DNA from 3 places in the Nocardioides luteus genome. Region 3 is predicted to be linked to each of the others. Evidence: riboswitches for the same ligand, from Rfam matches in the RefSeq annotation. Region 3 holds a riboswitch; each other region holds the start of a gene.

Evidence for each region. Region 3 has a riboswitch for cobalamin ahead of HD557_RS06265 (ribonucleotide-diphosphate reductase subunit beta). Riboswitches for the same ligand answer to the same signal wherever they lie in the genome.
Region 1: it holds a riboswitch for cobalamin, as region 3 does, so the genes downstream of both, HD557_RS18295 (prenyltransferase/squalene oxidase repeat-containing protein) here and HD557_RS06265 (ribonucleotide-diphosphate reductase subunit beta) in region 3, are expected to answer to the same signal.
Region 2: it holds a riboswitch for cobalamin, as region 3 does, so the genes downstream of both, HD557_RS07125 (ABC transporter substrate-binding protein) here and HD557_RS06265 (ribonucleotide-diphosphate reductase subunit beta) in region 3, are expected to answer to the same signal.

Annotation. Positions count from the first base shown of each region.
Region 1 is NZ_JADOVJ010000001.1:3,823,025-3,832,894, reverse strand. It holds gene HD557_RS18335 (glycosyltransferase) at 1-1,856, shown strand, start outside; gene HD557_RS18330 (hypothetical protein) at 1,879-2,997, opposite strand; gene HD557_RS18325 (SigE family RNA polymerase sigma factor) at 2,994-3,503, opposite strand; gene gatC (Asp-tRNA(Asn)/Glu-tRNA(Gln) amidotransferase subunit GatC) at 3,645-3,944, shown strand; gene gatA (Asp-tRNA(Asn)/Glu-tRNA(Gln) amidotransferase subunit GatA) at 3,941-5,437, shown strand; gene gatB (Asp-tRNA(Asn)/Glu-tRNA(Gln) amidotransferase subunit GatB) at 5,434-6,927, shown strand; gene HD557_RS18305 (NYN domain-containing protein) at 7,068-7,826, shown strand; gene HD557_RS18300 (glycoside hydrolase family 19 protein) at 7,881-8,546, opposite strand; cobalamin riboswitch at 8,627-8,748, shown strand; gene HD557_RS18295 (prenyltransferase/squalene oxidase repeat-containing protein) at 8,815-9,870, shown strand, end outside.
Region 2 is NZ_JADOVJ010000001.1:1,475,366-1,485,235, forward strand. It holds gene HD557_RS07110 (glycoside hydrolase family 16 protein) at 1-59, shown strand, start outside; gene HD557_RS07115 (ABC transporter ATP-binding protein) at 56-823, opposite strand; gene HD557_RS07120 (FecCD family ABC transporter permease) at 820-1,839, opposite strand; gene HD557_RS07125 (ABC transporter substrate-binding protein) at 1,839-2,894, opposite strand; cobalamin riboswitch at 2,949-3,135, opposite strand; gene HD557_RS07130 (NAD(P)H-dependent oxidoreductase) at 3,146-3,844, opposite strand; gene HD557_RS07135 (sugar ABC transporter ATP-binding protein) at 4,023-5,549, shown strand; gene HD557_RS07140 (ABC transporter permease) at 5,546-6,589, shown strand; gene HD557_RS07145 (ABC transporter permease) at 6,586-7,656, shown strand; gene rhaS (rhamnose ABC transporter substrate-binding protein) at 7,662-8,693, shown strand; gene HD557_RS07155 (glycerate kinase) at 8,772-9,870, opposite strand, start outside.
Region 3 is NZ_JADOVJ010000001.1:1,309,001-1,318,870, forward strand. It holds gene HD557_RS06250 (cobalamin biosynthesis protein) at 1-576, shown strand, start outside; gene HD557_RS06255 ((2Fe-2S) ferredoxin domain-containing protein) at 564-920, opposite strand; gene HD557_RS06260 (ribonucleotide reductase N-terminal alpha domain-containing protein) at 1,036-2,751, opposite strand; gene HD557_RS06265 (ribonucleotide-diphosphate reductase subunit beta) at 2,751-3,755, opposite strand; cobalamin riboswitch at 3,877-4,093, opposite strand; gene HD557_RS06270 (CbtB domain-containing protein) at 4,327-4,542, shown strand; gene HD557_RS06275 (CbtA family protein) at 4,542-5,318, shown strand; gene HD557_RS06280 ((2Fe-2S) ferredoxin domain-containing protein) at 5,320-5,991, opposite strand; gene HD557_RS06285 (cobalt-precorrin-6A reductase) at 5,988-6,713, opposite strand; gene HD557_RS06290 (cobyric acid synthase) at 6,710-8,305, opposite strand; gene cobF (precorrin-6A synthase (deacetylating)) at 8,302-9,075, opposite strand; gene cobN (cobaltochelatase subunit CobN) at 9,072-9,870, opposite strand, start outside.

The DNA of each region.
Region 1 (9,870 bases), 2.5 Mb from region 3:
GCTACCTGTGGGAGATGGTCGACGTGCTCGCCCGGCGACGCTGGCGTGGCTGGCCGGTGCGCGGTGAGTACCACCCCGGCTGGCGCCGGCCGTTCGTGAGCCTGCACGTGCCCACCCACAACGAGCCGCCGGAGATGGTCATCGAGACCCTTCAGCGGATGCTCGAGCTGGACTACGACGCGTACGAGATCCTGGTCATCGACAACAACACCGACGATCCGGCGCTGTGGCGGCCGGTGCAGGACTTCTGCGAGCAGTACGACGGGCTCACCTTCATCCACCTGACCAACTGGCCGGGGTTCAAGTCCGGGGCGCTCAACTATGCGTTGACCCGGATGAACCCGCTCACCGAGGTCGTCGGGATCGTCGACGCCGACTACCACGTCGCCCCCGACTTCCTGGCCCACAACGCCCCGCTGTTCACCGACGAGTCGGTGGCCTTCGTGCAGACGCCGCAGGACTACCGGGACTGGGACGTCTCGCCCTACTTCCGCCGCCTCTACCACTCCTACGGCTACTTCTTCGACGTCAGCCAGGTCTCGCGCAACGAGCGCAACGGCGCCATCTTCGGCGGCACCATGGGCCTGATCCGGGCCTCCGCCCTGGTCCGGTCCGGCGGCTGGGACGAGTGGTGCATCACCGAGGACGCCGAGCTGTCGCTGCGGCTGCTGAAGATGGGCTACAACGGCATGCACGTCGACCGTTCCTACGGCCGTGGCGTGATGCCGCTGACCTTCGAGACGCTCAAGAAGCAGCGGTTCCGGTGGTGCTTCGGCGGCATCCAGATCCTGCGGATGCACTGGCGCTCGCTGCTGCCCGGCCGTCGCACCGAGGACAACCAGATGACCCTGGCCCAGCGCTGGGCCTACCTCGTGGGCGGGCTGCAGTGGTTCGGCGACCTCGCCGGCGCGCTGTTCACCTTCTTCCTCATCTCGGGCGCGCTCGACCTGTTGCTGGGTGGAGGACTGGTCGTACGCCGCCTCTCCGGGCTCCTGCTGTTCGCCACCGTCGCGCTCGTGCTCTTCGGCGCGGCCCGCTCGATCGCGCTCGTCCGGCTCCGGGGCGGGGCGTCCTGGCACGACGCGCTCGGTGCCTTCGGGCTGTGGCTGGCGCTCGGGGTGACCGTCGCCCGGGCCTCCTGGCTCGGGCTGGTCTCGCGCGAGGGCACGTTCCTGCGTACGCCGAAGATCAAGGGGCAGCCGCGGGTGCGTGACGTGGTGCGGGGCAACCTGGTCGAGAGTCTGGCGGCCGCCGTGTGTGTGGTCCTGGCGCTCGTGGTCGGGGTGAGCGGTGGGGCGACCGGCGTCGCCCTCGCGGCGCTGCTCGCCTTCCAGGGGTTCGGCTACGCGCTGGCCCCGATCAACAGCTGGGCGGCGATCCGCAGCGACCTGCCCGCCGACCTGCGCCGCCGCCGGGAGCGGATCTGGGCGTGGAGCGCCGCCGCCGCGCCCGCTGCCCGGCGCGGGGGACTGGTGCTGGCCTTCAGCTCGGTGCTGCTCGCCGGACTGGTCGCCATCGCGGCGCCGGTGGGCAGCCCGGACGTACCCGAGGTCGGCGACGTCCACGGAGCCCTCGAGAAGAAGCCGCGCGCCGAGGAGGAGCCGTCGCGCGAGCCGAGCCGGGGCCCGGAGGCGACGGAGGACCCGGCCGCTGACCCCACCCGGGCCCCGGAGACCACGCCCACCCCGGCCGCCGCGACCGCCAGCACCCGGCCCACCCAGGCCGCTGACCCGACGCCCGCCACCGACCCCACCCGCGGGGCCGACCCGACCCAGGCGGCGCCCACCCAGCCCGGCTCGGGGGGAAGGCCGACCGACAAGCCCTCCAACGGCGGTGGTCCGAACAAGGCGCAGTAGGGCGCAGTGGGCCGGCGAGAGGTCAGGACTGGTTCATCGTCCCGCTGATCGTGTCGGCGCGCTTCTTCAAGGTGACCGGCGTATCGGCGCACTCCTTGCCGACCTGGTCGCATAGCTCCACCTTCGTCCCGGACGCCCGGATCAGCTGCCCCCCAGGGGTCCAGCCGATGTGGTCGCCGAGGTCGACGGCGGTCTCGGTGCCCTGGCCGAGGTCGTGGATCGGCGCGGTCGGGGTGTCGTAGCGGCAGTTGTCGTTCTCGTCGCACATCGCGTAGGGGGCCGCCAAGGCGTGGGTGCCGTCGGGCGAGAGCTTGAGTCTGATCAGGTCGTCGGGGAAGTCGGTGGAGCGAGTGGTCAGGAGCACCTCGCCCGTGGCCACCTCGACCACTCGCTGGGTCTCGCCGGTCGCATCCTGGGTCACCGCGCGGCCGTTGATCACCTCGGTGGTGTAGCCGCCCGGGAGCCCCTTCGAGGTGGAGACCTGCCCGGAACGCCAGGCTACGTCGAGGGTGCGGTCGTCGAGGGCGACGTAGGCGTGCTCGCCGTCGACCGCGACCGGGGGCGTCTTCCAGCCGGCCCAGGTGTACTTCCCGGAGATCGGGACGTCGGCGACCTTCTCGCCGGTGACGAGGTCGGCGACGCGTACCAGCCAGCCGTCACCGTGCTCGACGGTCCAGGAGACGTAGGGCGAGTCGGGGTCGGTGCCGATCAGCCGGTCGCTCACGTCACCGAGGTCGAGCGGTTGGACGCCGGCCGTCGTGATCAGCGAGAGGCGCGCGTTCGTGTCCGTGCTCCTGGTGAGCAGGCCGACGGAGGTGTAGCGCATGTCGTTCACGCGGCCGCCGTACGTCACCACGCTCCCGTCACCGAAATGGACGCTGTTGCCCTCCGCGACCGCCCAGCCCAGGGGGTCTCCCTCGGCCGCGGCGATGTGGAGATCGTCGTCGCCGAGCGTCCCGCCAAGGACGTACGTCCCGAGCGCGCCGGCCATCGCCAGGGCTGCCACACCGGCGACCCAGCGGGCGCGCCGGCGCCGGCGGACGGCCCGAGCGCGGAGGTGGAGCTCATCGGTGGCCAGACGAGGCACGGCGACCTCGTCGGCGGCGTCGCGGAGCAGCGTACGCAGGTCGTTGTCGGTCACTGGGTCGCCTCCAGGGTGAGAGTCGGGTCGCCGAGGATGGTGCGGAGCTTGTCGAGGGCGAAGGAGGTCTGGCTCTTGACCGTGCCCTCCGTGCAGCCGAGGAGGTCGGCCGTGCGGCGTACGTCGAGGTCCTCGTAGAAGCGGAGGACCACGACGGCGCGCTGCCGCGGGGGCAGCGCGGCGACCGCGTCGAGCAGCACCGAGCGGGTGGTCGGATCGTTCTCGTGACCGAGGTCGGGGAGGACCTCGGTGGGCCGCTCGCGGTTCCACGATGCCTTCCGGAACCAGCTCATCGCGGTGTTGAACAGCACCTGTCGGGCATAGGCGGGGGCGGCTTCGAGCGTGCGCACCCGGCCCCAGTTTCCGTAGGTCTTCGCCAGTGCGGTCTGGACCAGGTCCTCCGCACTGGCGTGGTCCCCGACGAGCAGGTAGGCGGAACGATAGAGCCGCGGCCAGGCGACCTGGGCGAACTCGTCGAACTGCTCCTGGGTTGGGGGTCTCGCCATCGATCCATCCGATCTCTCGAGCCGATTGTCAGGGTTGAGGACGCCGTGAGGCCACCGATCGGTTGTATGTGCGCAGAACTCCGCCGCGAACGGGCCTTACCGAGGTGAGAGTTGGGGCTTCCGCCGCCTAGGATGTGCGGCATGCCAGAAATCACCCGCGACGAGGTCGCGCACCTGGCCGACCTCGCCCGCATCGACCTCAGCGACGCCGAGCTCGATCACCTTGCCCCGCAGCTGCAGGTGATCCTCGAGTCCGTCGCCTCGATCCAGGGGCTTGCCGGCGACGACGTGCCTGCCACCTCCCACCCGCTTCCGCTGACCAACGTCTTCCGTGAGGACGTCGTCGTGCCCGGCCTGACGCCGGAGCAGGCGCTCTCCGGTGCGCCGAGCGTCGAGGAGCAGCGCTTCGCCGTGCCGAGGATCCTGGGGGACGAGCAGTGAGCGACCTGATCCTGAAGACGGCCGCGCAGCTGGCCGATGCCCTGGCCGCGGGCGAGACCACCTCGGTCGAGCTGACCCAGGCCCACCTCGACCGCATCGCCGCGGTCGACGGCGACGTCCACGCCTTCCTGCACATCGACGCCGAGGGCGCCCTGTCCCAGGCCGCCGCCTCCGACGCGCGCCGGGCCAACGGCGACGCGCTGCACGCTCTCGACGGCGTACCGATCGCGGTCAAGGACGTGCTGACCACCACCGGTCTGCCGACGACCTGCGGCTCCAAGATCCTCGAGGGCTGGGTCCCGCCCTACGACGCGACCGTGGTCAAGAAGATCAAGGCCGCGGGTCTGCCGATCCTGGGCAAGACCAACATGGACGAGTTCGCGATGGGCTCCTCGACCGAGCACTCGGCCTACGGCCCGACGAAGAACCCGTGGAAGCTCGACCGGATCCCCGGCGGCTCCGGCGGTGGCTCGGCCGCGGCCGTCGCGGCCTTCGAGGCGCCGCTGGCGCTCGGCACCGACACCGGTGGCTCGATCCGCCAGCCGGGTGCCGTCACCGGCACCGTCGGCGTGAAGCCGACCTACGGCTCGGTCTCCCGCTACGGCCTGGTCGCCCTGGCCAACTCGCTGGACCAGGTCGGTCCGGTGACCCGCACCGTCCTCGACTCGGCGCTCCTTCACGAGCTCATCGGCGGTCACGACCCGCTCGACTCCACCTCGACCACGACCCCGGTGACCGGGCTCGTCGACGCCGCCCGCGCGGGCGCGACCGGCGACCTGAAGGGCGTCAAGGTCGGCGTCATCAAGGAGCTGGCCGGCGAGGGCTGGGCGCCCGACGTGATGGCCAAGTTCAACGAGTCGGTCGACATCCTCACCAAGCTGGGTGCCGACGTCGTCGAGGTCTCCACCCCGAGCTTCCAGCACGCGATGGCGGCCTACTACCTGATCCTGCCGGCGGAGTGCTCCTCCAACCTGGCCAAGTTCGACGCGATGCGCTACGGCCTGCGGGTCACCCCCGACGGCGACCCGAGCGCCGAGGACGTGATGAAGGCCAGCCGCGACGCGGGGTTCGGCGACGAGGTCAAGCGCCGCATCATCCTCGGCACCTACGCGCTGAGCAGCGGCTACTACGACGCCTACTACGGCCAGGCGCAGAAGATCCGCACGCTGATCATCGAGGACTTCAAGGAGGCCTTCGAGCAGGTCGACGTGCTGGTCTCGCCGACGTCCCCGTCGACGGCGTTCCCGCTGGGCGCGAAGCTCGACGACCCGCTCGCGATGTACATGCAGGACCTGGCCACCATCCCGGCCAACCTGGCCGGCACGCCCGGCATCTCCGTCCCGGCCGGGGTCTCCGACGTGGACGGGCTGCCCGTCGGCGTACAGCTCTTGGCGCCGGTCCTGGAGGACGCCCGTCTCTACCGCGTCGGTGCCGCGCTCGAGGGCGCCATCGGTCCGGTGCTCTCGATCGACAAGCTGGAGGTGGCCCGATGACGGAGACTTTGGTTCCGTTCGACGAGGTGCTGGAGCGCTACGACCCGGCCTTCGGGCTCGAGGTGCACGTCGAGCTCAACACCAACACCAAGATGTTCTGCGGCTGCCCGGCGACGTTCGGCGGCGAGCCCAACTCCCAGGTCTGCCCGACCTGCCTCGGCCTGCCCGGCTCGATGCCGGTCGTGAACGCCAAGGCCGTGGAGTCGGCGATCCGGATCGGGCTCGCGCTCAACGGGTCGATCGCGGAGTGGTGCCGGTTCGCCCGGAAGAACTACTTCTACCCGGACATGCCGAAGAACTTCCAGACCTCGCAGTACGACGAGCCGATCGTCTACGACGGCTACCTCGACGTCGAGGTCGAGGGTGAGACCTTCCGGATCGAGATCGAGCGCGCCCACATGGAGGAGGACACCGGCAAGACCACCCACATCGGTGGCGCCACCGGCCGCATCCACGGCGCCGACTACTCGCTGGTCGACTACAACCGCGCCGGCATCCCGCTGATCGAGATCGTCACCCGCCCGATCCTCGGCACCGGCGCCAAGGCGCCGCTCGTGGCCAAGGCCTACGTCGCCGCGCTGCGCGAGATCCTGCTCGGTCTGGGGGTCTCCGACGTACGCATGGACCAGGGCTCGATGCGCTGCGACGTCAACCTGTCGCTGTCCCCGAAGGGCTCCGACAAGCTCGGCACCCGCACCGAGACGAAGAACGTGAACTCGCTGCGCTCGGTCGAGCGGGCCGTACGTTTCGAGATGTCGCGCCACGCCGGGATCCTCGACGCGGGGGAGGCGATCTTCCAGGAGACCCGCCACTTCCACGAGGACACCGGGACCACCTCGGCCGGGCGGCCGAAGTCGGACGCCGACGACTACCGCTACTTCCCCGAGCCGGATCTCGTCCCGGTCGCGCCGAGCCGTGAGTGGGTCGAGGAGCTGCGCGGCACGCTGCCCGAGCCGCCCGCCGAGAAGCGCGCGCGGCTGCAGGCCGAGTGGGGCTACTCCGACCTGGAGATGCGTGATGTCTGGGCCGCCGGTGCGCTGACGCTGATCGAGTCGACCGTCGCCGAGGGGGCTTCCGCCCAGGCCGCGCGCAAGTGGTGGATGGCCGAGCTCTCCCGGGCCGCCAACGACCGCGGCGTCGAGCTGGCCGAGGTCGGGGTCACCCCCGCCCAGGTCGCCGAGGTGCAGAAGCTGGTCGACGGCGGCTCGCTGACCGACAAGCTCGCCCGCCAGGTCTTCGAGGGCCTGCTGGCCGGTGAAGGCACCGTCGCCGAGATCGTCGACGCCCGCGGCCTCGCGGTCGTCTCCGACGACGGTGCGCTCGGCGCAGCCGTCGACGAGGCGATCGACGCCCAGCCCGCTGTCGCCGAGAAGATCCGAGGCGGCAACCAGGCCGCGGCCGGTGCCCTCATCGGCGCGGTCATGAAGGCGACCGGCGGCAAGGCCGACGCCAAGCGCGTGCGCGAGCTGATCCTGGAGAAGCTGGCCTGATGTAGCGACTGTGTTGGTCTCGACACGCTCGGCCGCAGCCGGCCTCCCGGCTCGACCAGCGTGCGCTGGTCGAGCCGCCGGAGCCGCTAGGCGAAGGCGTGTCGAGACCAACACATTCCTCTTCCTGCCACACTGATCCGGTGACCGAGCCCTTCCGCATCGCCCTGCTCATCGACGCCGACAACGCCCCTGCGGCCAAGATCGACGCGATCCTCAACGACCTGGCCGAGTACGGCGAGGTGACGATCCGCCGGGCCTACGGGAACTGGACCAAGCCCGAGCTGAAGGGGTGGATCGAGGAGCTGCACGACGCCGCGATCCGGCCGATGCAGCAGTTCGACCTGACCGCCCACAAGAACGCCTCCGACATGGCGCTCGCCATCGATGCCGTCGAGCTGCTGCACGCGGCGATCCCGGACGCGTTCGCGCTGGTCTCCTCCGACTCCGACTTCACCCCGCTGGTGCACTATCTGCGGGAGAAGGGTCGCGCGGTCTACGGCTACGGCCGGGAGAAGACGCCGGCGCCGTTCAAGAGCGCCTGCACCCGGTTCACCGTGGTGGAGAAGCTCGGTGGTTCCGAGGAGGAGACCGACACCGACGCCGAGGCCGGCGCCACCCCCGCCCGCAAGCCGTCCTCCTCGGCGACCACGGGGCAGGTGCTGAAGCGCAACGCCCGGTTGATCCAGCTGCTGCGCAACTCCATCGCCGCGGCCGCCGACGACGACGGCTGGGCCCTGGTCGGTACGGTCGTCTCCCGCATCCGCAACCAGTCCTCCGAGGACCCCCGCAACTACGGCTACGCCACCTGGACCAAGCTCATCAAGGCGATCGACCTCTTCGAGCTCAAGGACGAGGGCACCTCGGCGATCGCGGTCAGCGACAAGCGCATCAAGAAGTGAGCGAGCGTCAGCGAGCGAACCACGAGATCAACGCGGCGGCGTGACGTACGTCTGCTAGGAGGCGTCCGCGGCGCGGTCCTGGTCGTCTGCCTTCTTCGGCTTCGGGCGAGTGCAGTCGATCCCCTTGGGCACCGACCCGTTGAGGTGCTTCAGCGCGGCCTTGAAGTCGCGGCAGCGCTCGGCGTCCTCCTCCTTGTTGCGGGGATAGCCGATCGCCGCGTTGACCTTGCCCATCTCGAGGTCGTCGGCGAGCGGGTTGATCTCGCGGGCGACGGTCCAGTACCAGCGCGAGATCGGCGCGCTGTGGTCCAGCGACCGGGCCAGCTCGGGGCGGCGGCGCAGGTCGATCCCGAAGTAGGCGCCGGCGTCGGTGTAGTTGGCCTCGCCGGTCAGCTGGATGTAGCCGCGGCCGGCGTACTTCCGCTTGTCGCGGGGGCCCTTGGCGTCGTGGTGGAAGGAGCTCTCGTTGGCGAGCGTGGCCAGGTAGGCCGCCTGCCGGTAGGGGGTCGTGATCCGGGCGTCGTCCATGGCGCGGTTGAGCGTCGGCAGCCCGGTCTCGACGGTCTTCTTGTTCCCGACCTTGTCGCCGAACATGGCGACCAGGTCGTCGTACGTGACCGAGGTCCGATCCGGTGCCGCGAGTGCCGTCGTGGTCGGGCAGAGAGCGAGAAGGGTGGCCGAGATCGAGGTTGCGACAAGGCCGAGAATCCTGTGGCGCATGGGGACAGAGTGACTGCTCGACGGCGATCCCGCAAGCAGGGCGTGCGCGGCATAGGATTGCCCCGCATCAAAGCAGAGCCTCAATCAACACACGCCGTGGTGGGGGAAGCCGGTCGAATCCCGGCGCTGACCCGCAACCGTAGGCTCAGGACATCGAGGGTCCTGAGCGAGCCGGAGCACCTGCCGACGGACGCGTACTGACCTGACGCTGTCGTGGAAAGCAGCGGGTCGGCCCTGGGCCTTCCCGACGAACAGCGCGGAAGGAACCATGAAGAAGACCGTCCTCGGTGGCATCGCCGCCGCCCTCGCCCTCACCTCGCTCGCCGGCTGCGGCGAGAAGGCCGTCGAGGAGGGGGAGAAGCCCGCCTACGACGCGAAGGTGTCCACCTCGGTGGCCGACTGGCTCGTCGCCCAGGCCCCGAAGGGTGTGGCCCACAACGCGCAGTACGGCACCGACGACTTCGGCCTCAGCGCCGACATCGGGATCGCGCTGGCCGAGGTCGGCGGCTACGACGAGGAGATCGCCACGATCGTCGCGGCCGTGATGAAGAACAAGAAGGCCTACACCTCGCCGGGGTTCGGCACGGTCACCTCGGCCGGGGCCACGGCCAAGGCGCTCGTCCTCCAGCAGAACGTCGACGCCTCCGACCCCGGTCTGCTGAAGCAGCTCGAGGGCACCGTCGCCGAGAACGGCCGCATCGCCGACGAGCTCGACCCCAAGAACAAGGAGGCGACCGACTACTCCAACACCATCGGCCAGTCGTACGCCGTGTGGGCGCTGAGCAACGCGGAGAGCAAGGAGGCCACGGCCGCCGCGGAGTTCCTGGCCGGGCAGCAGTGCGAGGAGGGCTGGTTCCGGGTCACGTTCACGGCCGACCCCGCGGCCGCCGACCAGACCTGCGACGGCGACCCGAAGGCCGCGCCGGACGCCGACGCCACCGCCTTCGCGCTGATCGCGCTGTCCTCGGTCGCCTCTCCCGAGGCCGAGAAGGCGGTCAAGGCAGGCGTCGAGTGGCTGAAGGAGACCCAGGCCGAGGACGGGTCCTTCAAGGCCGCCACCGGCAACATCGCCAACTCCAACACCACCGGCCTGGCCGGGTGGGCGTTCGGGCGCGCCGGGGAGACCGACGCTGCCGAGAAGGCGGCCTCCTGGGTCGCCGAGCACGTCGTGACCTGCGGCGACGACGTCGGCGCGGTGGCCTACGACGACGCCGCCCTGACCGAGGGCAACACCAAGGGGCTGACCAAGGAGTCCGAGGGGATGTACCGCCTCGCGGCCGCCCAGGCGCTGCCGTCGCTGGTCTACCTGCCCAAGGACGCGACC
Region 2 (9,870 bases), 170 kb from region 3:
CCCAGTTCCCGCAGCGCATGGTCGTGGACTACGTACGCGTCTACGACTCGCAGCTCTAGGCGCTGACCGGGCCGAGGAAGCGGATGACGAGGCCCTCGTCGTGGTGCACCCGAGCGCGGACGCCGTAGACCTCGGCGATCAGGGACTCGGTCAGCACCTCGGCGGGCGGGCCTCCGGCCACGACGCGGCCCTCGGCGAGCACGAAGACCTGATCGCAGTAGGCGGCGGCCAGGTTGAGGTCGTGCAGGGCGACCAGGCAGGTCGTGGGCATCCGGCGGACCAGCGCGAGCAGCGCCAGCTGGTGACGTACGTCGAGGTGGTTCGTCGGCTCGTCCAGGAGCAGGATCTCCGGCTCCTGGGCGAGCGCCCGGGCGATCTGCGTACGCTGCCGCTCGCCGCCCGACAGGGTCGAGAAGCGCTGCTCGAGGCGATCGGCGATGCCGGCATGGGCGGCGGCCTCCTCGATGACGGCACGGTCCTGGGCGCTGTCGGGCGCCCAGGCCGGGCGGTGCGGGATCCGGCCGAGGGCGACGACGTCGCGTACGCGGAGGTCCTGGCTGGTCGCCGGCTCCTGCTCCACGACCGCGAGCCGGCGCGCGAGGTGGCGCCGGGACATGCCGGGGAGCGGGCTGCCGTCGAGCAGGACCTCTCCGGACGACGGTGGGCGTAGCCCGGCCAGGAGCCGGATCAGCGAGGACTTCCCGGACCCGTTCGGCCCGAGCAGCCCGACGGTGGCACCGTCCTCGACCTGGAGGGACACGTCGTCGACGACGAGTCGGCCACGAGGCGCCCAGCTGACCCGGCCGGCCTCGAGCGCGGTCATCGGCGTGCCCTCATCAGCACCAGCGCGAAGGCAGGCACCCCGACCAGCGCGGTCGCCACCCCGACGGGGAGCTCCTCGGGGTCGATCATCGTCCGGGCCGCGGTGTCGACCCAGATCAGGAAGATCGCTCCGAGCAGCGCGGTGGCGGGGAGCAGCAGCCGGTGTCCGACCCCGACGAGCGCTCTGGCGAGATGGGGAAGGACCAGCCCGACGAAGCCGATCGCGCCCGACGTCGAGACGATGACGGCGGTCATCAGCGCCGTCAGCACCAGCAGCACCGCCCGGATGCGCGCGACGTCGACGCCGAGCGAGGCCGCCGCGTCGTTGCCGAACGCGAACGCGTTCAGCCATCCCGCCCCGAGGATGCAGCAGAGCAGCCCGCCGAGCACGATCACCCCGCACACGAGCACGTCGGTCCAGCTCGCCGAGGAGAGCGACCCGAGCAGCCAGAACAGCACCCCGCGCGTCTGCTCGGCGTCGGCCGCGGTGAACACGATGAACGAGGTGAGGGCCGAGAAGAGCTGGGTAGCGGCGATGCCGGCCAGGATGAGCCGGTCGGTGGTGCCCCCGGCGAGCGAGGCGAGCAGCAGCACGAGTGCGAACGAGGCCAGCGCGCCCACGAAGGCCCCGGTGGAGAGCCCGACCGCGCCCGACCCGATGCCGAGGACGACGATCGAGACCGCTCCGGTGGAAGCGCCCGAGGAGATGCCGAGCACGAACGGATCGGCGAGCGGGTTGCGCAGCAGCGACTGCAGGATGACCCCGCAGATGGCCAGGCCCGCCCCGCAGATCCCCGCGAGCAACGTACGCGGCAGCCGCAGGTCCCACACGATGCTCTGCTGGAGGAGAGTCAGTTCGGAGGAGCCGAGGCCGGCCCGGTCGGCGAGGACACCGTAGACGTCGGCGATGCTGAGGTCGGAGGGTCCCACGGTGATGGCGCCCGCGACCGAGGCGACCACCACCAGGGGAGCCAGGGCCAGCAGGACACCGGCGCGAGGGAGGGCGCGGACCGCCATCAGCGGAGGCCGAGAGCGGCCAGCTGGTCGGCGACGTTCTCGACCGCGTAAACGGTGCGGATCGAGGGGTTGAGCTCGGCGCCGGACAGCGTCACGAAACGGTCGTTCTTCACCGCGTCCATCTGCGCGGTGACCGGGTTGTTCTTCAGATAGTCGATCTTGGCGCGGGCGGTCTCGGCGGTCTGGCTCTTGCGGGTCAGATCGCCCACGACGATGACGTCAGGGTTGCGCTCGGCGACGGTCTCCCAGTTGATCTGCGGCCACTCGTCGGTGGTGTCGTCGAAGACGTTCTCGATGCCGAGAGCGCGGCCGATGATGCCTGGGCCGCCGCAGCAACCGGCCAGGTAGGGCGACTCGGAGTTGGCGAACCAGTACATCGCGCTCACCTCACCCGCCGGCGCCTTGCTCTCGGCGGCCTCGAGGCGCCGGGACAGGTCGGCGACCAGCTGCTCGCCGCGCTCGGGGACGCCGAAGATCCGCGCCAGCTCGGTGATCTCCTGGTAGATCGTCTCGATCTCGAGGGGGTCGAGACGGGTGCCGTCGTCGTCGCCCTCGTTGTCCTTGATGCACTCGGCGGGGGAGAGGTAGGAGCCGACACCCAGCCTCTCCAGGTCCTCCGGGGTGGTCACCCCGCCCTCTCCCAGGGTGCTGATGAAGGAGGCGGTGACGAAGTCGGGCTCGGCCTCCAGCACACGCTCGTAGGAGGGCCAGTTGTCGGCGAGCCGCGGCACACGCTCGTTGTCCTCGGCGAGCGAGTCGAGCACCGGGTCGGTCCAGACCGCGGTGCCGGCCATCCGGTCGGCGAGGCCGAGCGAGAGCAGGATCTCGGTGGAGCCCTGGTTGAGCGAGACGACCCGCTCGGGTGGTGCCTCGAGCGTGATCTCGCGCCCGCAGTTGGTCATCGTGAGCGGGAAGCCGACGGTCCCGGCGGCCGCCTTCTGCGCGTCGGCGGGCTGGTCGGCTCCGCAGCCGGTCAGGGCGGCACCGAGCACCAGCACGGTACTCGCGGCGATCGTTCGGGCCAGGGTCGGTCGGATGGTGCGGGACAGGTGCACGTCGGTCCTCGAGCGGGTCGCGGGCTGGTACGCGTCGCCCGTGCTGACCGGCAGCGGTCTGCTGCAGGGCCAGCAGGTCTTCGGACTCGGGATCGACCGGCGCGAGACGCCTTCCCAGGCCCGAGGGCCCAGTGGCACAGTGTCCCGTCCGTCACCCACACCGCTGCGCGTCAGTCCCGGGCTCTCACCGGGTTCCCGTGCCGGGACTACGTCCCGAGCGGCTGGCCCGAAGACCGTAGCAGGCGGGCCCGTCAGCCCTCACGGTGGGCGCGGAGCCCGTCCTCTCCGGGCGCGACCGAGTCGTGGAGCTTGATCGTGTGGTCGTACTGCTCCTCGACCATCGGCCGGTAGGCGATCCGCGGCTCGGTCATCACGCCCTCGAGACGTACGCTCAGATCGGCCTCGATCCGCGCCATCGCCTCGGTGTCGACGGTGTCGGCGTCGGTGATCAGGTGCGGGCGCAGCGGGTCCATCCCCGTGTACCAGAACGTGCCGTGCAGGAGCGGCCACAGGACGTCCTCGATGTGGCCGCTGATCCCGCGCGGGCCCAGGGTCGCGGCCCGGTCGCCGGCGGTGACGATGGTCAGCGCGCGCTTGCCGGCCAGGCCGCCCTTGCCGTACTTGAGCGGCTTGCCGGTCTCCGGATCCGGTACGTCGAAGGCAAACCCCGACTCGAAGACCCGGTCGATCCAGCCCTTGAGGATGGCCGGCACCGAATACCACCACAGCGGGAACTGCACGACCAGCAGATCGGCCTCCCGCAGGCGGTCCTGGTGGCGGCGTACGTCGGCCTCGCCCCGCTCCACCAGAAGTGGATTGAAACCTTCTCGATAGAGGTCGATCTCGTCGACGGTCCAGCCGGCCGCGACGAGAGCGTTCCGGCCCGCCTCCTGCAGCCGTCCGTTGAGCGACGACGCGTGCGGATGTGCCCATACCCAGAGTGCGTGCATGGGTCTCTGAACGCGGTCTGACGCGGCAGGATTCCCGCCTGGATGTGGGTGGGCGTCGTGCCGGTCTGACGACAAAGTCCGAACCTCGCTCAAATTAGCGGCCGAAGAGTGTTGACGTATGTGATTGCCATCACTAGCGTAAACCAGGCTTGAAACCTTTCAATTCGAGGAGCTGCCCATGCCGGACACACCCGCCGCACTGGAGCTGCGGGACGTGGCCAAGTCGTTCGGCCCCGTACGCGCCCTCCGGTCTGGAAGCCTCCGGGTCGAGGCCGGATCCATCCACGCGCTCGTGGGGGAGAACGGAGCCGGGAAGTCGACGCTGGTCAAGATCGTCGCCGGGCTCTACCGTCGCGACGCGGGCGACTACCTGCTCGCCGGGGAGCAGGTCGACTTCCGCAACACCGCCGAGGCCAAGCAGGCCGGCGTCGCGGTCATCTACCAGGAGCCGACCCTCTTCCCCGACCTCTCGGTCACCGAGAACATCTTCATGGGGCGCCAGCCGACCAACCGCTGGGGCAGGATCGACCGTGCCGCGATGCGCACCGAGGTCGTCGAGCTCTTCGCCCGGCTCGGCGTGCCGATCGAGCCCGACCGCCCGACCGAGGGCCTCTCGATCGCCGACCAGCAGCTGATCGAGATCGCCAAGGCGCTCTCCCTCGACGCCAAGGTCCTGATCATGGACGAGCCGACCGCGGCCCTGTCGGGCAACGAGGTCGAGCGGCTGATGACCGTGGCGCGCACGCTGCGCGACCAGGGCTGCGCCGTCGTGTTCATCTCGCACCGCTTCGACGAGGTGTTCGCGCTGTGCGACACCATCACGGTGATGCGCGACGGCGCCTACATCTCCACCGACCCGATCGCCGCGGTCACCGAGGACCAGATCGTCCAGCGGCTGGTCGGGCGCGAGGTCTCCGACCTCTACCCGAAGCTCGAGGCCACCGTCGGCAAGCCACTGCTCGAGGTCAGGGGCCTCACCCGCACCGGACTGTTCCAGGACATCAGCCTCACCGTCCGCGAGGGCGAGATCGTCGGTCTGGCCGGCCTCGTCGGCGCCGGACGCAGCGAGGTCGCCCAGGCGATCTTCGGCGTCGACCCCTACGAGAGCGGCGAGGTCATCCTCGACGGGCGGCCGGTGCCGCCGGGCGACCCGCGACGCGCCATCGAGATGGGGCTGGCGTTCGTGCCCGAGGACCGCCGCCAGCACGGCCTCGTGCTGGACGCGCCGATCTCGCGCAACATCACCCTGCCGACGAGCGGCCGGCTCGCTCGCACCGGGCTGATCAGCACCGGCATCGAGAACCGCTCGGCCGCCGACTGGGCCGCCCGGCTCGAGGTCAAGGCCGCGACCCTCGACACCCTCGCCGGCACCCTCTCGGGCGGCAACCAGCAGAAGGTCGTCCTGGCCAAGTGGCTCTCCACCCGGCCGAAGGTGCTGATCATCGACGAGCCCACCCGGGGCATCGACGTCGGCACCAAGTCCGAGGTCCACCGGCTGCTGTCGACGCTCGCGCAGGAGGGCCTCGGGATCCTGATGATCTCCTCCGAGCTCCCCGAGGTGCTCGGGATGGCCGACCGCGTCATCGTCCTCAGCGAGGGCCACCAGACGGCCGAGCTGAGCCGCGCGGAGGCGACCCCCGAGGCCGTCATGCGCGCGGCGACGGCCCACCACTCCACCACTCTGAACGTCAGCGAGGCATCATGACCACCACGCTCGACGCGCCCGCCCCGGCCGCGCCGCAGCCACGCCACCGAGCAGCCGGCCGGCTGACCTGGCTTCTGAAGCAGCGCGAGACCGGCATCGCTGTGGCCTTCGTCGCCCTGCTCGTGGTGACCACGGCGGTGAACCCCAACTTCCTGTTCAGCACCGACGGCTGGCGCGACCTCACCCTGACCCCGGCGATCCTGGTCTGCCTGGCGATCGGCCAGGCGATGGTGATCGTGACCCGCAACGTCGATCTCAGCGTCGGCTCGACCCTCGGGCTCACGGCGTACCTCGCCGGTCGGCTCTTCCTCGACACCGGGCTCCCGGTGATCGTCGTCGTGCTGATCGCCGTCGCCGCGGGCGCGGTGCTCGGCCTGGTCAACGGGGTGCTGGTCGCCTTCGCGAAGGTGCCGGCGCTGGTCATCACCCTCGGCACGCTCTACGTCTATCGCGGGATCATGCTCGAGTGGGCCGGCAGCGACCGGATCAATGCCTCCGACATCCCGCCCGGGCTGCTCGACTTCGGCACCGGATCGTTCCTGTTCATCCCCAACCTGGCGTGGATCTCGTTCGCGCTGCTGGCCGTGGCCGTCTACCTGATGCGCTCCACCCGCGTCGGCCGCGAGTTCTACGCGATCGGGTCCGACCCCGACGCCGCCACGCTCTACGGGCTGCGCGACAAGCGCCGGGTCCTGCAGGCGTTCGCCACCTCGGGCGCGCTCGCCGGCCTCGCCGGGATCCTGTACGTCTCCCGCTACGGCACCATCAGCTCCGGCGTCGGCCAGGGCATCGAGCTGGAGGCCGTCGGGGCCGCGGTCGTCGGTGGCGTGGCCATCTTCGGCGGCAGCGGCACCGTCCTCGGGGCGGCTCTGGGGGCGTACCTCCTCACGACCATCAACCGGGCGCTCCCGGTCCTGGGCATCCCCGACTTCTGGCAGCAGGCCGTCGTCGGCGCGCTGATCATCGGCGCGATCGTCCTGGACCGCTACTTCGCCCGCCGTCAGCACGACAAGCTCCTCGCGGAGAGGGAAGAGTCATGAGTCTGCTCACCGAGAAGGCACCTGTCCGGACGTACGCGGCGCACGCCAGGCCGTGGTGGCAGCGCACCCTGATGACCCGGGACTCCGCGATCATCGCCCTGCTCGTGGTGGTGTGGACGTACGCCTCGATCGCGATCCTCAACTTCTCCGACCCGATCACGGTCTACTTCCTGGTGCTCGACATCGCGCCGATCCTGCTGATCGCGCTGCCGATGACGCTGATCATCATCACCGGCGAGATCGACCTGTCGGTGGCGAGCGTCGTCGGACTCTCCAGCGTCCTGTTCGGGGTGCTGCACCGTGAGGGCCTCCCGATCGTGGCCGCGATGGTGCTCGCGCTGCTCGCCTGCGCGGTGGCCGGGGCGCTCAACGGGGTGCTCGTCACCCGCTACGGGCTGCCGTCGCTAGCCGTCACGATCGGCACCATGGCGCTCTTCCGCGGCATCGCGGTCGGCGCGCTCGGCACCACCGCGATCACCGACTGGCCCGACGCCTGGGGCGACCTCGTACAGGCCCGGATCGGCGGCTCCCAGATCCCGCTGATGACGATCCCGCTGGTCGTCCTGATCGTGGTCTTCGCGGTCGTGCTGCACTTCACGCCGTTCGGCCGCGGCATCTTCGCCGCCGGCCTCAGCAAGGACGCGGCCCGCTTCTCGGGCGTCAACGTCGACCGTACGAAGCTGATCCTGTTCACGCTCAGCGGGCTGGTCTCGGGGCTGGCGGGCATCTACTTCACGCTCCGCTACGGCAGCGCGCGCGGCGACAACGCCACCGGCATGGAGCTCCAGGTCATCGCCGCCGTGCTGCTCGGCGGGGTGTCCATCTTCGGCGGCCGCGGCGCGATCCCCGGCGTCATCGCCGGCGTCGTCCTGATCGGGACGATCGGCAGCGCACTGCGCCTCGACGGGCTCAGCGCCAACCTCATCCAGATCATCACCGGCGTGCTCCTCATCGCCGCGGTCATCGCGGCCAGCGTCCTCGGCTGGACCGGTCGCATCGTCGGCACCTACCGCCGGCAACAGAGCTCGGACGAACCATCCTCGAAGAACTCAAAGAAATCGGAGTGAGAGACATGACCAGCAAGTTCCGACGCGCCGGCAGTGCCGTCGCCATCGTTGCGGCCCTCGGCCTCGCCCTGTCCGCCTGCGGTGGCGGGAGCGGCAGCGGCAGCGATGGAGAGGGTGGCGGCGACACCAGCAGCATCACCTTCATCCCGAAGAACCTCGGCAACCCCTACTTCGACGCCTCCGACGCGGGCGGCAAGAAGGCCGCGGACGAGATCGGCACCACGTGGGACCAGGTCGGCCCGACCGAGTCGACCCCCGACTCCCAGGTCAGCTTCATCAACACCGCCACCCAGCAGCGCGCCGGCGCGCTCGTCGTCTCGGCCAACGACCCGACCGCCATCGGCGACGCCCTCGAGGAGGCGCGCAACGCCGGCACCAAGGTCGTCACGATGGACTCCGACACCGAGCCGCAGTTCCGCGACGTCTTCGTCAGCCAGGCCGACGCCGCCGGCATCGCCAAGAGCCAGGTCGACCTGATCGCCGAGCAGATCGGCGACAAGGGCGAGATCGCGATCCTCTCCGCGGCGGCCAACGCGACCAACCAGAACGAGTGGATCAAGCTGATGGAGGAGGAGCTGGCCGCGAACCACCCCGACATCAAGCTCGTCGACACCGTCTACGGCAACGACGACGACCAGACCTCCTTCGACAAGACCGCCGGCCTGCTGCAGTCGCACCCGAACCTCAAGGGCATCATCAGCCCGACCACGGTCGGCATCGCCGCGGCCGCGCGCTACCTGTCCGACTCGGAGTACAAGGGCAAGGTCGCGCTGACCGGTCTCGGCACCCCGAACCAGATGCGCGAGTACATCAAGGACGGCACCGTGAAGTCCTTCGCGCTCTGGGACCCCGAGCAGCTCGGCTACCTGGCCGCGTACGCCGCCGACGCGCTCGCCTCCGGTGACATCGAGGGCAAGGAGGGTGACACCTTCGAGGCCGGTGACCTGGGCGAATACACCGTCGGTGCCGACGGCGTCATCGTGCTCGGTGAGCCGACGGTCTTCGAGGAGTCGAACATCGACGACTTCGACTTCTGAGATCCAGCCCCGTGTAACACGCTGTTCGTAGCACTACTCGCCCTATCGGAACGACCGGATAGAACTACGAACGACGTGTTACCCGAATTCGCCGCCGAGCTGTGAGAGCAGCTCGGCGGCGTTCGTCATGCAGCGCTCGGGGTCGGGCTCGAGGTCGGTGAGCGCGCGCACGTGGGCGGCCCCCGCCTGCTCCGCCTCGATGGGCGAGAGGGTGGTGCGGCCGCAGACGACGACGGCGCGGATGTTCGCCTCGCGGGCGGCCTGGAGCACACCCATCGGCGCCTTGCCGGACAGGGTCTGATGGTCGAAGGAGCCTTCGCCGGTGACGACCAGGTCGGCGCCGTCGAGGGCCTCGTGGAAGCCGACGAGGCCGAGCAGCAGCTCGACACCGCGCTCGACCCGCACGCCGAGCATCGCGAGCGCGGCGAACCCGACGCCGCCGGCCGCTCCGGCGCCGGGCGCCTCGACGATCTCGGCGCGATCGCGTCCGGTGGTCTCGGCGACAGCGGCTGCGTACGTCGCCAGGGCTGCCTCGAGCAGCTCCTGGTCCGCGGGGCCGGCGCCCTTCTGCGCGGAGAAGGTGGCGACCGCGCCGCGGGGACCGAGCAGCGGGTTGTCGACGTCGCAGGCGACCACGATCTCGGTCTGCTGAAGACGGGCGTCGAGGTCGGAGAGATCGATCGCGGCGAGGCTGCCGAGCGATCCACCGCCCTCCGGGACCTCGGCCCCGGATGCGTCCAGCAACCGTGCGCCGAGGGCACGCAGCATCCCCGCCCCGCCGTCGTTGCTGGCGCTCCCGCCGAGCCCGAGAACGACCGTGCGGGCACCACCGTCGATGGCGGCGAGCACCGCCTCGCCGAGACCGCGGGAGGACGAGGTCAGCGGGGCGAGCCGGCCGCCGGGCAGCCGGAGCAGCCCACAGGCGTCAGCGAGCTCCACGACCGCCAGGTCGCCGCGTACGGCGTAGTGCGCCGCCACCGGCTCGAGCGTCGGGCCGGCGACCTCGACCGGCACCAGGTCGAAACCGGCGCCGTCCAGCGCCGCCACGGTGCCGTCGCCGCCGTCGGCGATCGGCACGATGCGTACCTCTGTCTCGGGGTTCGCCGCGAGGATCCCGGCGGCCACCGCCTCGTCGACCTCGCGCGCGGTCAGGGAGCCCTTGAACTTGTCGCAGGCG
Region 3 (9,870 bases):
ACCCACCTCGTCGGCCGCGACACCGCCGAGCTCGATGCGTCCGAGGTCTCCCGCGCGGTGGTCGAGAGCGTCGCGGAGAACACCTCCGACGCGGTGGTCGCGCCGCTGGTGTGGGGTGCGCTCGCGGGCGTACCCGGCCTTCTCGGCTACCGCGCCGCCAACACCCTGGACGCGATGGTCGGCCACCACAACGACCGCTACGAGCGCTTCGGCTGGGCCAGCGCCCGCCTCGACGACCTGCTCAACCTCCCCGGCTCACGACTCTCCGGCCTGCTCACCCTGGCCGCCGCGCCGTCACGGGCGACGCAGGCCTGGCAGGCCTGGCGCCGCGACGCAGCGCAGCACCCGAGCCCGAACGCGGGTGTCGTCGAGGCGTCCTTCGCCGGTGCCCTCGACATCCGCCTCGGCGGCACGAACCGCTACTACGGCAACCGGGTCGAGCACCGCGCGGTCATGGGTGACGGCCGCGCCGCCACCCCCGCGGACGTCGTCGGCGCCACCACCCTGGCCCGCAGGGTCGGCATCGGCGCGGCCCTGGTCGCGGCGGCGTACGCGGCGGTCGCTCAGCGCCCGTGACGGAACGCTCGGGCCATGACCGCCGGCGGTGCGTCGGCGACGCCCGGCCCGCCAGCGCGGGTCCACTCGGCCAGCGCGTCGGCGACCCGCTCCGAGCCGGCCCGGGCGACCCAGACGGGCTTCGCCCCACGCTGCCGCCCCTCGGGTGAGGGGCCGACGACCACGACGTCGGCCCGTTCGCACGGGCCGAGGCAGTCGGCGACACGTACGGTCGCCGACTCCCCGGCCGCCGCGTTCAGCGTGCTGAGCACGGCGGCGTGGTCCACCCCGGGCGACTTCCGCTCGGTCCCGCAGCAGCAGCCGCGGCAGACCGTCAGCGTCGGCCGCCCGGCGGGGGCGCTCATCCTTCGCAGGCCTCGCAGTCCGGGCCGTTCTCGATGGCACAGACAGCGGCGTCGCTCCAGTCGTCCCAGCTCAGGTCGTCGATGGCGTCGGTGGTGGTCGGGTTCTCGTTCATGGTCACGCCTTTGCGGTCGGAGTGGTCGAAGTGGACTGCTTGCTGGCCTGGATACCGGCGCGCGAGCGCAGGTAGTACAGGCTCTTGATGTTCGGGTCGAGCAGCGCGAGCTTGTGGATCTTGCTGATGTACTGCGGGGTCGCGTCGGCCTGGAAGAACAGGTTCAGCGACTGGGCCTGGTCGATGTAGACCTGCCGGTCGGAGGCCCGGGCGAGCAGGATCTCCTGGTCGATCTCATAGCCGGTCCGGAAGACCTCCTTCTCGTGGTCGTCGAGCCACGAGACGTGCTGGACCGAGCCGCCGTGGTCGATGATGTCGGAGATGTGGGCCTGGTCGTAGACGCCACGCTCCTTCATCACCTCGACGAGGTTCTGGTTGGCCCGCGGCATCTCGCCGGCGGAGGTGGTCTGGTTCCAGACGTTGGCGACGTACGGCTCGATGCCCTGGCTGGTGCCGCCGACGATCACCGCGGTGCTCATCGTCGGCGCGATCGCCATGAGGTGGGAGTTGCGCCGTCCGACGCACCACTCGGGGATGCCGGCGACCGAGCCCATCCACCGCGAGGCGGCGTCGGCACGGGACGAGATCCGCTCGAAGATGTCCTTGTTCAGCGCTGCCGCCTTGTCCGACTCGAACGGCACCCGCTGCTTCTGCAGGTAGTCGTGGTAGCCCATCACGCCGAGGCCCAGGCTGCGGGCCTTCTCGGTGTAGCGCACCGCCCGCTCCAGACCGCGGATGGTACGCGCCTTGCGCAGGAACGCCTCGGCGACCGCGTCCAGGAAGACGGTCGCGACGTACGCGGTGTCCTGGTCCTTCCACTCGTCGTAGGTCGACAGGTTCAGCGAGGAGAGCACGCAGGTGTAGGAGTGGTCCTCGTCGCTGAAGAGGGTGATCTCCGAGCACAGGTTGGAGGCCTTGTTGGCCAGGCCGTTGGCCTGGTAGGACTCGGTCTGCGCCGCGTTGACGGTGTCGACCTTCCAGATGTAGCCCTTGCCCAGCACGACCCGGATCTTCAGCACCCGCTGGTAGCGCTCCAGGGCGTCCTTGTCGCCGGCGAGCATCCGGTCGATGAAGGCCTGGCTGAAGATCCAGCCGACGTTCTTGTTGGCCGGCTCGCGGAAGATCAGGTCGGCGAGCTCGTAGAAGTCCGGGTGGTCCACGGGCAGGTAGCCCGCCCAGGAGCCGCGGCGGGTGGCGCCCTGGCTGATCTGGTTGGTCATCTCCACGAAGTTGCAGAAGACCGGGACCACGCCGTTGGCCTTGCCGTTGTCGCTGAACTTCGCGCCGCGCGGCCGGACGTCACCGAGGTACGCCGAGGTGCCGAACCCGTTCTGGGACAGGATCGCGGCCTCCTTGAGGGTCTCGTAGAAGCCCCAGACCGAGTCCTCGACGTAGGACCCCTCGCACGAGACCGGCAGGCCGCGGTCGGTGCCGAGGTTGGACAGCACCGGCGTCGAGGGGGAGAGCCAGCCGTTCCAGATCGCCTCGAAGAACGGCTCCGTCCAGGAGACGCCGTCCTCGCGGGGGTACATCTCGTCGGCCAGCCCGCCGGCGGTGGCCGCGATGGTCTCGTAGCGCTCGCGGACGCTCTGGTCCGCGACGGTGTACTTGGCCTTGAACATCGCGTAGCCCGCGGTGGTCATGAAGGCAGGCACGGTGCCCTCGTCCTGCAGTGCCTTGCGCTCGGCGGAGAGCGCCTCCCAGCTGGTGCTGCTCATCAGAACTCGAACTCCGTCTCGCCGATGTTGCGGTTGTATTCGTTGCCGGTGACCTGGAAGAAGTCGTGGAACTGGGTGCCGTTGATGCCGGCGTAGAACCACTCGGCGACCGGGTTGGTCTCGACCCCGAACAGCGGCTCCATCCGCATGTTCTCCAGGGTCATGTCGATGCGGGAGCGCACGAAGGCCTCCAGATCGGCCTGCTCGATGCCGGTGATCGGCCCGTGGGCGAAGAGCATCTCCACGATCCGGGCCTCGTGGGCGTAGAGGTGCTCGGCGACGCCGCGGACGCGGGCGAAGAGGTCGTCGCGCTCGGCCTCGAACTTGTCGGCCGGGACGGTCGCGGCGTACTCGTCCAGCGTCGTGTTGAACAGCCAGGCACCGCCGGTGGCGTGCAGGTTCTCGTCGCGGGCGGAGAAGTTGATGCCGCTGATCACGTTCTGCAGCAGGTTCTTGCCACCGGACTGGAAGTGCTTGAGGAAGGCGAAGTTGGAGTAGAGGACGCAGTTCTCCATCAGCGTGAAGACGCTCAGCGCGTAGAGCAGGTCCTCGTCGGCGATGGCGTCCCACACGAAGGCGATCCGCTCGGCCAGCACCGGGTCGTTCTTGTAGGAGTCGTAGAACTCCTCGGTGTCGATCATCAGCGTCTTGTTGAGCTTCGCGTAGAACGGCGCGTGCATGTTCAGCTCGGCGAAGGAGAAGGCGTTGGTCATCATCTGGATCTCGGGCCGCGGGAACGCGTGGAAGAGCCGGTCGCCCCACACCTCGCCGCCGAGGATCAGCTCGTAGATGGTGAACAGCTTCAGCGTCGTCTTGACCGCAGCCTGCTCGGCGTCGGTCATGTTGACCAGGAAGTCCTGCTTGTCGTTCTCGACCGGGATCTCCTCGGCGGTCCAGAAGATGCTCCGCTGCTTCTTGGCCAGGTCCTCGGCCATCGGATAGTCGAAGACGTACGCCGACTTCTCGGTGCGGATCGGTAGACCCTCGGTGTCGATCAAGCCCATACCCCCCTTGTTCAGGCGGGCCCCGCGGCCCGCTGGATGTCTCGTGCATCCGTGCCGGGGCAGGAGAGGACGGCGTCGTACGCGCTCGATCCCCTGACCTTCCCTCGAGGTCGCGGACCCCACCATGAGGTGGGCACTGGCAGGTCTTCGGACTCGTGGGCGTCTCGTGCTCGGTCCTAGTGGCCGTCGCTTCCCAGGAGCCGGCTTGCTCCCAGTGCTTCGTGACGGCGGTCGTTCCCACTCACCGCTGCGGGGCAGTCCCGGACTCGCACCGGGTTCCCTCTTGCCTCTCCCGCCTCGTCGCCGAGGTGGGAGAACCAGCTGCGGGCACCACTATATGCGGGAATTACACCAATGCAACTTCCTAGATCTTGTGTTTCGCCGACTCCATGGAACGCTGTGGGTGCGGCCAGCGTCCCGACGTGGCATGATGCCGCCAACGGACATGAGGAAGCCGGTGGAACTCCGGCACAGTCGCGCTACTGTGACACCGCCTCGCGGCGGTGGAGTCAGACCCGAATGTCCGTCCAACCCCAACGAACAGGGACGCAGGTATCCCTGAGGAGGACATATGTCGCAGCACGCTGTGGCGCCGGTCGCCGGCGCAGATCTGCCCACCATCCCGCTCCGTGAGCTCGCCCCCTGGGCGCTCTTCTTCGGTCTGCTCGGTCTCCTGGCGCTCTTCTTCATCAGCGCCGACCAGGGCGCCGTCTCGATCCCGTCGGGCACCCTGATCCACGAGTGGGTCCACGACGGTCGTCACCTGCTCGGCTACCCCTGCCACTGATGAGCCCGCGTGCCTTTCTCGTACGCGGCCTCCTAGCCGGCCTCCTCGCCGGAGTCGCCACCTTCCTGGTGGCGTACGCCGTCGGTGAGCCGCAGGTCGGTGCTGCCATCGCGCTGGAGGAGGCCGGCGGCGACGGACACTCGCACTCGCATGCCGCCGAAGGTGCTGAGGGCGAGGAGGAGGCCGCCGAGGTCTCCCGCACCAACCAGAGCACCTGGGGGCTGCTGACCGGCACCCTCGCGGTCGGCGTCGCGCTCGGCGGCATCGTCGGGCTGGTCGCCGCGGCAACGCTGGGTCGTCTGGGACGGCTCACGCCGGGCCAGTCGACGGCGCTGGTCACCCTGATCGGGTTCGTCGCGGTCGCACTCGTGCCGTTCCTCAAATACCCGGCGACCCCGCCGGCGGTCGGCAGCGGCGACACCATCGGCGTACGCACCGCGGTCTACTTCGCCTTCCAGGCCCTCTCGGTCGTGGCGGCGGTGGTCGTGACGTACGCCGCGGTGCGGCTGCGCGGGCGGTTCGGCACCTACCTCGCCGTCGTCGGCGCGACCGCGGCCTACCTGGCCGTGATGGTCGTCGCCGGAGAGCTGTTCACGACGGTCAACGAGGTCGGGGACTTCCCGGCCGACACGCTGTGGTTCTTCCGCCGGGCCTCGCTGATCACGCTCGCCACGATGTGGGGCGTGCTCGGAGTGGCACTGACCGGACTGGTCATTCGTCTGTACGCGGCAGAGCGCGCTGTCGCGGAACGCAAGGCCCTGGCCGCCAGCCTGTGAGCTAGCGGGGGAGGCGGTAGGCCTCCACGGGACGGCCGCCGTCCAGGTGATCGCGCACGATCACCCGGGCGGCGGCCGCTTCCACGTTGCCGTACCAGACGTCGTCGGGCTGCACGCTGAGCACCGGCGCCTGGTTGCACGGGAACTGGCAGCCGGTGTGGGTGATCAGCAGGTCGTCGTCGCCGAGACCGGCCTCCATCGCGCCCAGGACGACCGCCCTGGCCACCTCCTCGGAGCCCTTCGCGGTGCAGCGCGGGCCGCGGCAGATCAGCACCTGACGTACGTGGCCGGGGACCCGCTCCCAGGCGGGGGAGGTGAGCCCGGGCTCGGTGCCGGTGATCGGTCTGGTCTCGGCCAGCACCTCGGCGAGCTCGTCACGCGTGGTCGCCAGAGCGGTCGCCACCTGGATCGTGGGAGGCTCGCCCGCGCGCTCGCGCCACCAGTGGGCCGCGATCCGGCGCAGCCAGGAGTGGCCCGGGGCGAGCGGGCCGAGGCTGACCCCGGCCAGGGTGATCGTCTCCGCACCGGCGTCGGCGAGCCGGGTCAGCTCTGCGGAGAGGGACGGGCCGCCCATCTGCAGGAAGGCGAGGCTCGCGTCGAGCTCGCCGGCCCAACCGAGCAGGTCCTGGCGGCGGTCGACGTCGGTCACCGACATCCCGACGACCACCCTCATCCGAGGCTCCGGACCCAGGCGACCGCCTCGGCGACGTCGTCGACGGTGCGGACGCCGTCGGCGGCGGTGGGTCGGCGTACGACCACGACGGGCACGCCGAGCTCGGCGGCCGCGGCCATCTTCGGCCAGGTGAAGGTGCCGCCGGAGTCCTTGGTGATGAGCACGTCGGTGCGGTGCTCATGCATCAGCGCGAGCTCGCCCTCGATCTCGTAGGGGCCACGGCTGGTCAGCAGCGTCCAGGGCTCGGGCAGGTCGAGGTCGGGCGGGTCGACCACGCGGGCCAGAGCCTCGTGGCCCGCGAGCGCCGGGACGAACCGGGCCAGCTCCTGGCGTCCGACGGTGATGAAGGGACGCCTCCCGAGACCGGAGGCGAGCGCGGCGGCCTCGTCGTGGGTGTCGACGTAGGTCCAGGACGGGTCCGCCGGCCAGCCCGGCCGCTCCAGCCGGAGCAGCGGATGCCCGGTCTGCGCGCAGGCCGTGGCCGCGTTGGCCGAGATGCCGCGCGCGAACGGGTGCGTCGCGTCGACGACGGCGTCGAAGTGGTCGAGAGCCCCCCTCAAGCCCTCGACCCCTCCGAAGCCGCCGATCCGCACCGCCCCCACCGGCAGCCGCGGCCGAGCCACCCGGCCCGCCAACGAGGAGGTGACCGCCACCCTCTCCTCGACCAGCCGTGCCGCCAGGTCCCGAGCCTCCCCGGTCCCGCCCAGGATCAGCAGCCTCATCGGATACCCCCGCTGGTCGAGCCGCCCCCGCTGGTCGAGCCGCCGGAGCCGTTAGGCGGAGGCGTGTCGAGACCAACACAGTCCTCTGTCGACCTCGAGGGGACTGTGTTGGTCTCGACACGACGTCGTTCGTCCCTCACGACGTCGGCTCGACCGACGGGGGAGACGGCGAGGTCGAGCAGGGCGTCGACGTCGAGGTGCTCCTCGACGAGGTCGGCGATCAGGTCCAGGCGGCGTTCACGGGCCGCCGGGAAGGAGACCGAGGAGGGTTCGCGACCCAGCGTCGCCTGCAGGAACGCGCCCCGGAGGGCGTCGCCCTCCAAGGAGCCGTGCCACATCGTCCCGAAGACGTTGCCGGCCTGCGCGCCACCGAGGAACTCGGTGACCCCGTCGCCGCGGGTGATCCGGCCGTGGTGGATCTCGTAGCCGCTCGCCTCGACCCCGAGGGCCGGGCCGGTGGGCAGGCGGAGGTTCTTGGCGGGGGCGAAGTCGGTGCGGACGTCGAGCAGGCCCAGTCCCTCGACCTCGGTGACCGACCCCTCGACCCCGTCGGGGTCGGCGATGACGCCGCCGAGCATCTGGAAGCCACCGCAGATCCCGAGGAGCGGGCGGCCGCGGCGTACGTGCTCGATCAGGGCGACGTCGAGGCCGCGCGAGCGGAGCCAGGCCAGGTCGCTGATCGTGGACCGGGTGCCCGGCAGGACCACCAGGTCGGCGTCGGCGACGTCGGCCGGGGAGGAGGCGAAGACGACGTCGAGGTCCGGCTCTAGACCGAGCGCGTCGACGTCGGTGAAGTTGGAGATGCGAGGGAGGCGTACGACCGCGACCTTGCGGGTGGCGCCGGCCGCCGCACGACGGCCCTCCAGGTCGAGCGCGTCCTCGGAGTCGAGCCACAGCGACGGCTCCCAGGGCAGCACCCCGAAGACCCGGCGCTCGGTGAGCGACTCCAGCGAGTCGAGCCCGGGCTTCAGCAGACCCGCGTCGCCGCGGAACTTGTTGATGACGAAGCCGCTGATCAGGGCCTGGTCCTCGGGTTCGAGGAGGGCCAGGGTGCCGTACATCGCCGCGAACACCCCGCCGCGGTCGATGTCGCCGACGACGATCGTCGGCAGCCCGGCATGCCGGGCCAGTCCCATGTTGACGTAGTCGCCGGCCCGCAGGTTGATCTCGGCCGGGCTGCCGGCCCCCTCGGCGACGATCACCTCGAAGCGCGAGGCGAGATCGTCGTACGCAGCGTGGGCCGCGGTCGCCAGATGCCGGCGCCCGTGCTCCCAGTCGTGGGAGGAGACCTCGCCGGCGGGATGGCCCATCAGCACGACATGGCTGCGGCGGTCGGAGCCGGGCTTGAGCAGCACCGGGTTCATCGCCGGCTCCGGGGCGACCCGTGCCGCCAGCGCCTGGACCCACTGGGCCCGGCCGATCTCCGCGGTCGTCCCGTCAGGCGCCTCGCAGACCATCGAGTTGTTGGACATGTTCTGGGCCTTGTAGGGCGCCACCTTCACGCCGCGGCGGGCGAACGCCCGGCACAGCCCGGTCGCCACGACCGACTTGCCCGCATCCGAGGTGGTGCCGGCGACCAGCAATCCGCTCATCGGCGCGGAGCCCGCAGGAGGTAGATGTCCATCACCCAGCCGGACGTCTCGCGCAGCCGGGCGCGTGCCTCATCGATGGCGGGCAGGACCTCGCCGACGGTGCCCGCGACCAGCTCCTCCTCACGCGTGCCGAGGTTGCCGCCCCACCAGATCCGCCAGTCCTCGAGCCCCGGGAGTTCGACGACGCGGTTGAGCATCACCACGAGGTTGTCGTGGCCGGCCTCGACGGCCTCGAGCACCGCGCGGCCAGTGGTGACGTAGAGCGGACGGCCGACGTCGTGGAGCACCAGGCGGTGGCGCGCCGCGAGCAGCTGCACCGAGGAGATCCCGGGGATGACGTCGACCTCGATGTCGAGCTGCTCGGCGATCTGGTCGACGACGCGAATCGTGGAGTCGTAGAAGGCCGGGTCGCCCCAGACGAGGAAGCCGACGTCACCGGGGTGCTCGGCGAGCACGGCGAGGTAGCGCTCGACCCGGGCGCGGTGCCAGTCGGCGACCGCGGCCCGGTACTCCTCGTCGGTCCCGGTGAACTCCTCGCGCCGCTCGCGGGGTGCGTCGTCGACCTTGACCACCCGGGCCGGCTGGTCGAGATGGCGGTCGAGGAGCTCCTCGCGGGCTCGCACCAGCGGGTCCGGCATGCCCTTCTTGACCGTGCCCGACTTGTCGGTGACCAGGAAGTAGTCGACCGACCGCATCGCGGCGACGGCCTCGAGGGTGACCTGGTCGGGGTCGCCGGGGCCGACGCCGATGATCTTGATCCGACGCGTCACTCTTCCTCCAGGTCACCTTCGATGTCGAGATAGATCTCCCGCATCGCAGCGACGACCTCGGGGTCGGGTTCCTCCCACAGCCCCCGCTCGGCCGCCTCGTGCAGCCGCTCGACGATGCCGCGCAGCGCCCACGGGTTCGAGGAGCGCATGAACTCCTGGTTGGTCTCGTCCAGGACGTACTCGCGCGCGAGCTTCTCGTACATCCAGTCCTGCACCACACCGGCGGTCGCGTCGAAGCCGAAGAGGTAGTCGACGGTCGCGGCCAGCTCGAAGGCGCCCTTGTAGCCGTGGCGCTGCATCGCCGAGATCCAGCGCGGGTTGACCACCCGGGCCCGGAAGACACGGTTGGTCTCCTCCTGCAGCGTCCGGGTCTTGATGGCGTCGGGCGAGGTCGAGTCGCCGACGTACGCCTTCGGATCCGAACCGGTCAGCGCGCGGACGGTGGCGACCATGCCGCCGTGGTACTGGAAGTAGTCGTCGGAGTCGGCGATGTCGTGCTCGGCGGAGTCGACGTTCTTGGCGGCGACCTTGATCCGGCGGTAGTTGGCGCGCATGTCGTCGGCCGCCGGGGCGCCGTCGAGGTCGCGGCCGTAGGCGAAGCCGCCCCAGGCTGCGTACACGTCGGCGAGGTCCTGGTCGGAGCGCCAGTTGCCAGCCTCGATCACCTGCAGGATCCCGGCGCCGTACGAGCCGGGCTTGGAGCCGAAGATCCGGGACGTCGCGCGGCGCTGGTCGCCGTGCTCGGCGAGGTCCTCGAGGGTGTGCGCCCGGACGAAGTTGTCCTCGGCCGGCTCG